DNA from 4 places in the Pseudomonas sp. G7(2022) genome. Region 3 is predicted to be linked to each of the others. Evidence: predicted binding sites of a transcription regulator. Region 3 holds the regulator's gene; each other region holds the start of a gene.
What was found. The regulator sigma-54, encoded in region 3, starts transcription at its own class of promoters, with help from an activator protein. The targets are predictions, from matches to a motif close to ANTGGCATNNANNTTGCTNT.
Positions count from the first base shown of each region.

Region 1 (2,965 bases), 930 kb from region 3:
GCTCCAGGTAACGCGACATCCAGTACAGATCCGAGGCAGTTCTACTTAACATGGCAGGCTTCCTTCAATCCTCGACCACCCAGGTGTCCTTGGTTCCGCCGCCCTGGGATGAATTCACCACCAGAGAGCCTTCACGCAGGGCGACACGGGTCAAACCGCCGGGTACGACCCGGGTTTCACGACCGGACAATACGAACGGGCGCAGGTCGATGTGGCGCGGCGCAATGCCGTTTTCGACAAAAGTCGGACAGGTCGACAGCGACAGCGTCGGTTGCGCGATGTACGCGTGGGGCTTGGCCTTGATCCGCTCGCGGAACGCATCGATTTCCGCAGTCGTCGCCGCCGGCCCCACGAGCATTCCGTAACCGCCGGAACCCTGGGTTTCCTTGACCACCAGATCCGGAAGATTGGCCAGCACATGGGAAAGTTCAGACGGGTTGCGGCATTGCCAGGTCGGCACGTTCTTCAGGATCGGCTCTTCGCCGAGGTAGAAACGGATCATCTCGGTGACGAACGGGTACACCGATTTGTCGTCCGCCACGCCGGTGCCGATGGCATTGGCCAGCACTACATTGCCGGAGCGATATGATGACAGCAGCCCTGGTACGCCGAGCATCGAATCCGGGCGGAAGGCCAGCGGGTCGAGGAACGCGTCGTCGAGCCGGCGGTAGATCACGTCCACCGCTTTCGGGCCGTCGGTGGTGCGCATGAAGACCTTGTCGTCGCGCACGAACAGATCGGCGCCTTCGACCAGTTCCACGCCCATTTCCCGGGCCAGGAACGCATGCTCGAAAAACGCACTGTTGAAGCGGCCCGGCGTCAGCACCACGACGCTCGGGTCGTCGATCGGGCTTGAGCTTTTCAGGGTGTCGAGCAGCAGGTTCGGGTAATGGTCGATCGGGGCGATGCGCTGGGCCGCGAACAGTTCAGGGAACAGGCGCATCATCATCTTGCGGTCTTCGAGCATGTAGCTCACGCCGCTGGGCGTACGCAGGTTGTCCTCGAGTACGTAATAGGTGCCGTCGCCGTCGCGCACCAGATCGACGCCGGAGATGTGCGAATAGATATCGCGGTGCAGATCCAGCCCCTGCATCGCCAACTGATATTGCTCGTTGGCCAGCACCTGCTCGGCGGGAATGATCCCGGCCTTGATGATGCGTTGCTCGTGGTAAAGGTCGGCGAGGAACATGTTCAACGCCTTGACCCGCTGAATACAGCCGCGCTCGACGATCCGCCATTCACTGGCCGGAATGCTGCGCGGAATGGTGTCGAAGGGAATCAGACGCTCTGTCCCTTGCTCGTCCCCGTAGAGCGTGAACGTGATACCGGCACGATGGAACAGCAGATCGGCCTCGCGTCGCCGCTGGGCCAGCAGCTCGTCAGGTGTCTCGGCCAGCCAGCGGGCAAACTCCCGGTAATGCGGGCGGATCTGGCCGCCGGCATCGTACATTTCATCAAAATAGGTGCGGATCATGCCGTACTCCTTGTCACCCCGGACATACAGGCCTTCGCAAGGCCCGTGCCATCGGCATAAACGCTTTGATTTCAATCGGTTGGATATTCACGCCACACGCACCGCACCATTCCTGTGCGGCAAATGCCCCAACCTGATCGCCCCCGCTTCATTGCGACGCAGTCCCGTCGCCTATCACCAGCATAGTCAGAGTTGATTTCACTGCCCGGCGCCGGCTGCGGATAATCCGCGCATCCGCTGCAAAAACGTCGCTGACGAAGTACGCAGCCTCACTGATCCGGCTTGCCTCGGCAGCCCTCCCGACCGTAACCCTGACCGGTTCCCTCTCCTTCCGGTCTTCCCTTTCAGCCACCCCCTCAGGTGGCTTTTTTTTGCGCCGGATTCTTGTTTCAGGGTTTTGCCATGGAGCGTTCAGGAGACAGAAACGACAACGGCCGACCCGAAGGTCAGCCGTTGCTCGACGTGTTGCGAGAGTGATCAGTTCAAACGGTGCCGGTTGCGGATCTCCTGTTTCACGCCCCAGCCTTCGATAATACCGCCCAAGGGCTCGACCACTGCCGAAAAGCCCTGCTCGAAATCGCCAATGTCGTCGTAGGTTGCGTACATCACCTTGCTCAATTCCAGGGACCACGCGCCGTCGTCGCGCGCACTGACCTGGGCATTGATGGATTCACCGCGAAACTTGCCTGCCGCCCTGCGCGCCCGCTCCTCGTCCGGGAAAATGGCGTAGAACTCGATGGGATGGAATCGGGAAAAATCGAAACCGCCTTCTTTCATGCGGCGCAGAACATTGCTGCTGATGTCTTCTTGATAGGCTGTGCTCATGAATCGTCCCCCTCGCATAGATGGATAGACTTTCCGTATTCCCGCCCCGGGCCTTTGGCCTAAGTACTTCGGCAACGTGGTTGCACGCGGGAAACAAGCATGTAGCTGACAAGACCAGACCTTAGCGATCCTTTCGCTGATCTCGCTTGCAGAGTAGCCCCAAGATAGAGCCGCTGCCAAGGCCTGGTGCGTTACAGACAAGAAGATTTTCAGATGGGAGTGATGCTGCGGATTTCTATGCTGTTCTGGGTTTTCAGGCTTTTGGCGCCTGCATCGGAGGTTCGCCCTTCCAGATCGTTCAGATCCAGTGCGGCCGCGACAGGGAGGAGTCGTTCCTTGATCAAACGGGCAGCCTCATCATCGCTGGGGCATTCCGCACGCTCGAAGACTTCATCGACAATTTCACCGTGATCATCCACGAAAGTGACTTTCCACTTTTGCATTGGAGCCTCCTCGAACAAACCCGCAAATGGGCTTACATCTATCTCGACTTTTGTCAGGAATGATCGTTCAAAAGGTTTACATCCGCCGAACATGAAAAAAAAGTTATCCCATGTGGGAGCGGGCTTGCTCGCGAAAGCGGACGACCAGTCAACTCTGCGTTGAATGATAAGACGCCTTCGCGAGCAAGCCCGCTCCCACAGGGGGTTTACAGTGCTTTTAGTC
Region 1 covers NZ_CP109659.1:1,941,820-1,944,784, reverse strand. Annotated here, with positions in the region: gene NE357_RS08880 (alpha-E domain-containing protein) at 1-52, opposite strand, end outside; gene NE357_RS08875 (circularly permuted type 2 ATP-grasp protein) at 65-1,474, opposite strand; gene NE357_RS08870 (ribonuclease E inhibitor RraB) at 1,952-2,299, opposite strand; gene NE357_RS08865 (hypothetical protein) at 2,509-2,742, opposite strand; gene speE (polyamine aminopropyltransferase) at 2,960-2,965, opposite strand, start outside.
Region 1: the regulator sigma-54 is predicted to act here: its motif matches at 1,508-1,527, upstream of NE357_RS08875 (circularly permuted type 2 ATP-grasp protein).

Region 2 (2,965 bases), 2.7 Mb from region 3:
GTCGATGACTCGTCGGTGGCGCGCAAGCAGGTGACGCGTTGCCTGCAGACGGTCGGTGTCGAAGTGGTGGCGTTGAACGACGGCAAGCAGGCGCTGGATTACCTGCGCAAGCTGGTCGATGAGGGCAAGAAGCCGGAAGAAGAGTTCCTGATGATGATTTCCGACATCGAAATGCCGGAGATGGACGGGTACACCCTGACGGCGGAAATCCGCGGCGATCCTCGCATGCAAAAGCTTCATATCATCCTGCATACTTCGTTGTCGGGTGTGTTCAACCAGGCGATGGTCAAGAAGGTCGGTGCCGATGACTTCCTGGCCAAATTCCGTCCTGATGACCTGGCATCCCGGGTAGTCGACCGGATCAAAGCAGCAGATATCAGCTAGGGGCCTTTTGCCCCTGGCGTTCAACACGATTTAAGAGGCGGCATCATTTGTCTACGGGTAATTTGGATTTCGAACAGTTCCGGGTCTTCCTGGAAAAAGCCTGTGGCATTTTGCTCGGTGAAAACAAGCAGTACCTGGTGTCGAGCCGTCTCAACAAACTGATGGAGCAGCAAGGCATCAAGTCCCTGGGTGAGCTGGTACAGCGCATCCAGACACAGCCGCGCAGCGGTTTGCGCGAGCAGGTGGTCGATGCCATGACGACCAACGAAACCCTGTGGTTTCGCGACACCTATCCGTTTGAAGTCTTGAAGAACAAGGTGCTGCCCGAGGCAATCAAGGCGGCTCCCAACCAGCGTCTGCGGATCTGGTCGGCGGCCTGCTCGTCGGGTCAGGAACCCTATTCGCTGTCGATGTCGATCGACGAGTTCGAGCGGACCAACATCGGTCAGTTGAAGATGGGCGTGCAGATCGTCGCCACCGATCTGTCCGGCAGCATGCTGACCAACTGCAAGACCGGCGAGTACGACAGCCTGGCGATCGGTCGCGGCTTGTCCGCCGATCGTCTGCAGCGCTACTTCGACCCGAAAGGGCCCGGACGCTGGGTGATCAAGGCGCCGATCAAGAACCGGGTGGAATTCCGCTCGTTCAACCTGCTCGACAGCTACGCAAGCCTGGGCAAGTTCGACATCGTGTTCTGCCGCAACGTGCTGATCTACTTCTCCGCCGAGGTGAAGAAAGACATCCTGTTGCGCATTCACAGCACGCTGAAGCCGGGCGGCTATCTGTTCCTTGGCGCTTCCGAAGCGCTGAACGGTTTGCCGGATCATTACCAGATGGTCCAGTGCAGCCCGGGAATCATCTACCAGGCGAAGTGATCAAGACCGGCAACACAAGAAACGGGAGTCCTCAGGGCTTCCGTTTTTTTATGCCTGAAGGTTTTGCCGGTGGCGGCAGGCGGCAGAAAAGCGGCAGCCGGCGGAAACCGGTTGCCGCTTTTCTGGCATTGCCGCGTCGTCTGTTCAGTGCAAAGCCCCGTAATCCGGGGCTTTCTAAAGCTGGCACGACGCTTGCTATAACCCTGTTACGAAAAATCCGGTCACCTGAAGGTTCCCGACATGAGCATCAGCTTCGATAAAGCGCTCGGCATTCACGAAAAGGCTCTGGGCTTCCGCGCCCAGCGTGCCGAAGTGCTGGCCAACAACATCGCCAACGCCGACACCCCGAACTACAAGGCTCGGGATCTGGACTTCTCCAAAGTGCTCGAAGCACAGAGCCAGAAGAACGCCAATGGCACCATCGCCCTGAACATGACCAACAGCCGTCACATTGAGGCTGAGGGCCTGGGCAATGGCGACGAGTCGCTGATGTATCGCACGCCGATGCAGCCGTCGATCGACCAGAACACCGTGGATGCCCAACTGGAACAGTCGAACTACGCGCAAAACGCCGTCGGCTTCCAGGCCAGCTTCACGCTGCTCAACAGCAAATTCAAAGGGCTGGTGTCAGCCCTGCGCGGAGAGTAATCCATGTCCCTGTCCAGCGTTTTCAACATTGCCGGCAGCGGCATGAGCGCCCAGACCACGCGTTTGAACACCGTGGCCTCGAACATCGCCAACGCCGAGACCGTCTCGTCGAGCATCGACCAGACCTACCGTGCCCGTCACCCGGTATTCGCCACCATGTTCCAGGGTGGTCAGAGCGGTGGCAGCAATTCGCTGTTCCAGAACCAGGACGCGGCAGGTCAAGGCGTGCAGGTCCTGGGCGTGGTCGAAGACCAGAGCAACCTCGAAGCGCGCTACGAGCCGAATCATCCGGCAGCCGACGCCAAGGGCTACGTCTACTACCCGAACGTCAACGTGGTGGAAGAAATGGCTGACATGATTTCCGCGAGCCGGTCGTTCCAGACCAACGCCGAAATGATGAACACCGCCAAAACCATGATGCAGAAGGTACTGACCCTCGGTCAGTAATAAGGGGCGACTGCCATGAGCGTTACCGATACCACCAGCAGCCTGACGATGAAGGACATACTGGCCAACTCTTCGAAGAAGACCAGTAGCACCACCACCGGCGGCATTGCTTCGGCCACCAACAGTGCGACCGGCGGCCAGGCCCTGGGCAAGGATGCGTTTCTGCAACTGCTGGTGACCCAGCTGAAGAACCAGAACCCGCTCGACCCGCAGGACAACAGTGCATTCGTTGCGCAGTTGGCGCAGTTCAGCAGCCTCGAGGGCATCACTACCCTCAACAGTACCGTCAGTTCGCTGGCCGGCAACTACAACTCCTCGCAAGCGTTGCAGGCGTCGTCGCTGGTCGGCCGTAATGTGATCGTGCAGACCAACACGGTTCAACTGGACGATCCGAGCAAAGGCATGACCGGTTCGGTCACCGTCCCGTCGTCGATTGCCGGCGGCACCGTCACCATCACCGACAGCAGTGGCACGGCGATTCGCACCATCGATCTGGGCAGTCGCGCCGCAGGTGCCGCGAGCTTCACATGGGACGGCAAGGACAAGGACGGCAACCTGGTGAAAACCGGTAACTACACCGTCAAGGCCAACGCCTCGATCAATGGCACCGC
Region 2 covers NZ_CP109659.1:4,672,932-4,675,896, reverse strand. Annotated here, with positions in the region: gene NE357_RS21295 (chemotaxis protein CheV) at 1-384, shown strand, start outside; gene cheR (protein-glutamate O-methyltransferase CheR) at 432-1,259, shown strand; gene flgB (flagellar basal body rod protein FlgB) at 1,500-1,907, shown strand; gene flgC (flagellar basal body rod protein FlgC) at 1,911-2,354, shown strand; gene flgD (flagellar hook assembly protein FlgD) at 2,370-2,965, shown strand, end outside.
Region 2: the regulator sigma-54 is predicted to act here: its motif matches at 1,439-1,458, upstream of flgB (flagellar basal body rod protein FlgB).

Region 3 (2,965 bases):
TCGCGCACTTCCTTGCGGTCGAGCATGCTGGCTATCTGGCGCAGCAGCTCCAGGTGCGCATCGGTGGCAGCTTCCGGGACCAGCAACACGAACAGCAGGTCGACCGGTGCGCCATCGATGGCATCGAAATCTATTGGGGCTTCCAGGTGCATCAGGGCACTGATGGGCGATTCACAGCCCTTGAGGCGACAGTGGGGAATGGCGATGCCGTTGCCAAAACCCGTCGAGCCGAGTTTTTCACGGGCAATCAGCGCCTCGAAGACATCTTGCATCTCCAGATCCGGGACTTCCCGGGCGATCAGGTTGGCAATTTGTTCGAGGGCTTTCTTTTTACTGCCGCCCGGCACGTTCACCAGGGAACGGCCGGGGGTCAGGATGCTTTCAAGTCGGATCATGGGGGTGGGGGTTATCGACCGGTAGCGCCCTGGAGCAGGCTCTGGGTCTTTTCCTTATGCTTTTTGAGTTGTTTATCAAGCTTGTCGGTCAGCGCGTCGATCGCTGCGTACATATCGGTATGTTCCGCGTTTGCGACGACCTCGTTGCCGGGAATATGCAGCGTGGCTTCGATTTTCTGCTTCAGCTTTTCGACGCACATCGTGACTTGCACGTTGGTGATCTTGTCGAAATGTCCCTCAAGCCTCTTGAGCTTTTGCTCAACGTACTCACGGAGAGGTTGGGTAACTTCCAGTTGGTGTCCACTGATGTTGACTTGCATACAGCTTCTCCTTCGTTGCCAGTGCATAAAGCGGCAGGCCGAAGAGCCTGCCACTGGAACGCTGTAACGTGGCTTACATCAACCGCTTGCGTTCGCTCGAAGGCGCGATTCCCAGGGATTCGCGGTACTTGGCGACGGTGCGGCGAGCCACCTGAATGCCTTGTGCCTCCAGTAAACCAGCGATCTTGCTGTCACTCAACGGCTTTTTCTGATTTTCCGCGGCGACCAGTTTCTTGATGATCGCGCGGATCGCCGTGGACGAGCATTCGCCGCCTTCGGAGGTGCTGACATGGCTGGAGAAAAAGTATTTCAGTTCATATATGCCCCGCGGGGTATGCATGAATTTTTGCGTGGTCACCCGGGAAATCGTCGACTCGTGCATACCCACCGCTTCAGCGATGTCGTGCAGCACCAGTGGCTTCATGGCTTCGTCGCCGTACTCCAGGAATCCGCGCTGATGTTCGACGATCTGAGTGGCTACCTTCATCAGGGTTTCGTTGCGACTCTGCAGACTCTTGATGAACCAGCGGGCTTCCTGCAACTGATTGCGCATGAAGGTATTGTCGGCGCTGGTGTCGGCGCGGCGCACGAAACCGGCGTATTGGGCGTTGACCCGCAGGCGTGGCACGGATTCCTGGTTCAGCTCGACGAGCCAGCGCTCGTTGTCCTTGCGCACGATCACGTCGGGTACCACGTATTCGGCTTCGGTGGACTCGATTTGCGAGCCGGGGCGCGGGTTGAGGCTCTGGACCAGTTCGATGACCTGGCGCAGTTCATCTTCCTTGAGCTTCATGCGCCGCATCAACTGGCTGTAGTCGCGGCTGCCGAGCAGGTCGATGTAATCGGTGACCAGACGCTTGGCTTCCGCCAGCCAGGGGGTCTTGGTCGATAGCTGGCGCAATTGCAGCAGCAGGCATTCACTCAGGTTGCGGGCGCCGATGCCGGCGGGTTCAAACTGCTGGATGCGGTGCAGGACGGCTTCGATCTCGTCCAGCTCGATGTCGAGTTCCGGATCGAATGCGTCGAGAATTTCTTCGAGGGTTTCATCGAGGTAGCCCTGATTGTTGATGCAGTCGATCAGGGTGACAGCGATCAGGCGGTCGGTGTCGGACATCGGCGCCAGGTTCAGTTGCCACAGCAAGTGGCTTTGCAGGCTTTCACCGGCAGAGGTGCGGGTGGTGAAATCCCACTCGTCGTCATCGCTGCTGGGCAGGCTGCTGGCGCTGGTCTGGTAGACATCTTCCCAGGCGGTGTCCACAGGGAGTTCGTTGGGGATGCGCTCGTTCCATTCGCCGTCCTCGAGATTGTCGACCGTCGGCGCGGTTTCCTGATAGGAAGGTTCCTGGATCTCGGTGTTGGGTTTCTGTTCGGCGTTGTCGGCCAGCGGGTCGGAATTGTCGAAGTCGTCGCCGTCTTCCTGGCGTTCGAGCATCGGGTTGGATTCCAGCGCCTCCTGGATTTCCTGTTGCAGATCCAGGGTCGACAATTGGAGCAGGCGGATGGCCTGTTGCAGCTGCGGTGTCATCGTCAGCTGCTGGCCCATTCTCAAGACTAGCGATGGTTTCATGGCAGGGGCTTAACACCTTATTCGCCGGCGCTATGCGCCATCCACTACAGGGCGCCGGAGCGCCAAACTTAAGCAAATTATATGCCTGAAACTGTCGTGTTTGCCTAGAGCGCTGTAACAATAAAAGCCTATAAAAATGCGCTTCAACGTTACAGCACCCGGACGGCCGCTCGAATACCGTCGCGCTTACAGGCGGAACTCGTGACCCAGGTACACTTCCTTCACCAGATCGTTGGCGAGGATGGTCGCGGAGTCGCCTTCGGCAATCAGTTGGCCGTCGTTGACGATGTAGGCTGTTTCGCAAATATCCAGCGTCTCGCGGACGTTGTGGTCGGTGATCAGCACACCGATGCCCTTGGCCTTGAGGTGGTGGATGATCTGCTTGATGTCGCCCACGGAGATCGGGTCGACACCGGCGAATGGTTCGTCGAGCAGAATGAACTTCGGCGCCGTAGCCAGTGCGCGAGCGATCTCCACGCGGCGGCGCTCACCACCGGACAGGCTCATGCCGAGGTTGTCGCGAATGTGGCTGATGTGGAATTCCTGCAGCAGGCTTTCCAGCTCCTTGCGACGACCGGCCTTGTCGAGCTCCTGACGGGTTTCGAGGATGGCCATGATGTTGTCGGCGACCGACAGTTTGCGAAAGATCGACGCTTCCTGCGGCAGATAACCGATACCGGCTT
Region 3 covers NZ_CP109659.1:1,008,172-1,011,136, forward strand. Annotated here, with positions in the region: gene ptsN (PTS IIA-like nitrogen regulatory protein PtsN) at 1-395, opposite strand, end outside; gene hpf (ribosome hibernation-promoting factor, HPF/YfiA family) at 407-715, opposite strand; gene NE357_RS04400 (RNA polymerase factor sigma-54) at 789-2,282, opposite strand; gene lptB (LPS export ABC transporter ATP-binding protein) at 2,469-2,965, opposite strand, start outside.

Region 4 (2,965 bases), 690 kb from region 3:
TGCCGACAATGCGCACACCGGTACCCACTTGCAGACCCGACGGCAGTTCGCTGTCCTGGGTCGACTGGGCGCCTGGCTGACGCTTGATCTGATACAGCAGGTCCTGGAACTCGGCGCGGTCACGCTTGAAACCCGTGGTCGACACGTTTGCCAGGTTGTTGGAAATGGTGGTCAGGTTGGTGTCCTGGGCGGACAGACCGGTTTTGGCAACCCATAGAGCCGGAAGCATTCGATTCTCCTCGTGCGCCTGTTTTACGGCGCGACGTTCTGATAATTAGCTGATCTGCAAGACCCGAGCCATGGCCTGGTCGTCGTCTTTGGCGGTGTTCATCATCTTGACGTGCAACTCGAACTGCTTGGCCAGGGCCAGCACCGAGGTCATCTCTTCCACGGCATTGACGTTGCTCGACTCCAGGAAACCCGACACCAGTTTGACGTTGGCGTCGGCCGGCGCAGGCTGGCCGTCCTTGGTGTAAATCGAACCGTCCAGGCCCTTGTTCATGTTCTTGATGTCCGGGTTGACCAGTTTGATCCGGTCGACTTCGGCCATGACGCGCGGGCCTTCGCCCATCGCACGGATACTGATGGTGCCGTCTTCACCGACTTCCACCTGCTGCTCCGGTGGAATGGCAATCGGACCGCCATTGCCCAGTACCGGCATGCCGTTGCCGGCGCGCAGTACGCCGAGGGCGTCGATGTTCAGGCTGCCGGTGCGCACGTAGCTTTCGCCGCCGCTAGGGTTCTGCACGGCAATGAAGCCGTTTCCGCTGACGGCCACGTCGAGATCACGCCCGGTCTGCACCAGCGAGCCCGGGGTAAAATCGGTGGCGGGCCGCTCGCTCATGGCAAACGCACGCGCCGGAAAGCTGTCACCGAACACCGGCATCGAACGCGCCTGCTCCAGGTCGCGCTGAAAACCATTGGTGGAGATGTTCGCCAGGTTGTTGGCATGAGCCTTTTGCGCCAGTGCGTTCTGGCTGGCGCCGGTCATTGCCACATAAAGGTACTTGTCCACACTCTTTCCTCTGCATGCCGGACGTTTGCCGCCCACCGCTGTACTGCTGACCCACAAGCAATTTGCAGACCAACTTTTTTCTGGCGGCCAGGGACCCGATAAACAAAGGACTTGAGGGAATTGGCGGGGTTTGGGGGAATGTATCGAAGACGAAAAACCGGCGGTGTCATGCCGCTTGGCGGCAAACACCGACGCGGAGGTTGCCCGGACTACCGCTTTCGCGAGCAAGCTCGCTCCCACAAGAGATCGCATTTCCACTGTGGGAGCGAGCCTGCTCGCGATGAGGCCATCAGAAGCGATGCAATTACCGGTTAAGACTCACTCTTGCCGACTTCATATTCACGCAGCTTGTTGGCAATCGTGGTGTGCGAAACCCCGAGCCGCTTGCCCAACTGCCGACTGCTTGGATGTTCGGAATACAGTCGCTCCAGCACCGCTTTCTCGAAGCGCCCGACAATCTCGTCCAACCCGCCCTCCAGCGAGAAGTCGCCAAGCGGCTGACGCACGCCATAGTCCGGCAGACGAATATGTTCGGCCTTGACCGTCCCGCCATCACACAGCGACACCGCCTGGAAGAGCACGTTCTCCAGTTGCCGAACGTTGCCCGGCCAATGGTAGTGACTGAGCCGGTCCATTGCCGTCGGCGCCAGTTTCGGCAGCGGGCAGCCGATCTGCCGGCTGGCCTGATCGAGGAAGTGCTCGACCAGCGGCGTCAAACCGTCGAGGCATTCGCGCAAGGGCGGAATGTGCAGCGACAGCACGTTCAAACGGTGATACAGATCCTGGCGAAATTCCCCTCTCGCACACAGCTCCGACAGATCCACCTGGGTGGCGCAGATCACCCGCACATCCAGATAAACCTCTTCATCACTGCCTACACGCCGGAAGCAGCCGTCCTGCAGGAAGCGCAGCAATTTCACCTGCAAGCGCGGGCTCATTTCGCCAACGCCATCAAGGAACAGCGTGCCGCCCGCCGTCAGCTCAAGCAATCCGAGCTTGCCTTCGGCCCGCGCCCCTTCAAAGGCACCAGGGCCATAGCCGAACAGCTCGGTCTCGGCCATCGACTCCGGCAGCCCCGCACAATTGAGCGCCATCAGCGGCGACTGCCCGCGCGGACTCGCCAGGTGACAGGCACGCGCCAGCAATTCCTTGCCGGTGCCGGTTTCGCCTTCAATCAACAACGGCGCATCCAGCGGTGCCATGCGCCGGGCTTCGCGCACCACCGCCGCCATCACTTTCGAGCTCTGGAAGATACTGTCGAAGCCACGCAACTCTTGCTTGCGCACGTTATAGATGCGCTCGCCGACACGGTCCGCCCGGTGCAAGGTCAGCACGGCACCGGCCATGGCCTCGCTGTCGTCGTGCTCCGATTGCAGCGGGGCGATGTCGGCCAGAAAGATGTCGCCCTTGACCTTGACCCGCATGCCGTTGATTCGCGATTTGTTGGCGCGCACCAGCTCCGGCAAGTCAAAGTCTTCGGCATAACGCGAGAGTGGAATCCCCGGCACCTCGTCGACCCGAACCCCGAGCAACTGCGCCGCCGCCCGGTTGGCGGCAACGATGGAGCCGCCCATGTCGATCGACAGCACCGGAAACTCCAGCGCACCGAGCAGCGCATTCAGCTCCATGTGTCGGCGCTCGCTGGGCATCAACCCGACACGCTTGACACCGAAGACCCCGGCGATGGCCTCGAATTTCGGTCGCAGCGCCTGGAACTGCAGGTTGATCAGATTCGGGCAATGCAGATAGATCGCGTTGCCGTGTTCACCGCCGACCTCACCGCGGGCGACGTTGATCCCGTACTCCACCAGCAGATTGAGGATGTCGCGCAGAATGCCGATGCGGTTCTGGCAGTGGACTTTGATACGCATATAAAGGCCCGAAACAGGTAAAGGGGCGGATTTTTCTCTGCCGCCCGCAAGATAGTCGTCAAGATTATGTGACAGACAC
Region 4 covers NZ_CP109659.1:1,700,563-1,703,527, reverse strand. Annotated here, with positions in the region: gene flgG (flagellar basal-body rod protein FlgG) at 1-229, opposite strand, end outside; gene NE357_RS07690 (flagellar basal body rod protein FlgF) at 275-1,015, opposite strand; gene NE357_RS07685 (sigma-54-dependent transcriptional regulator) at 1,327-2,886, opposite strand.
Region 4: the regulator sigma-54 is predicted to act here: its motif matches at 1,070-1,089, upstream of NE357_RS07690 (flagellar basal body rod protein FlgF).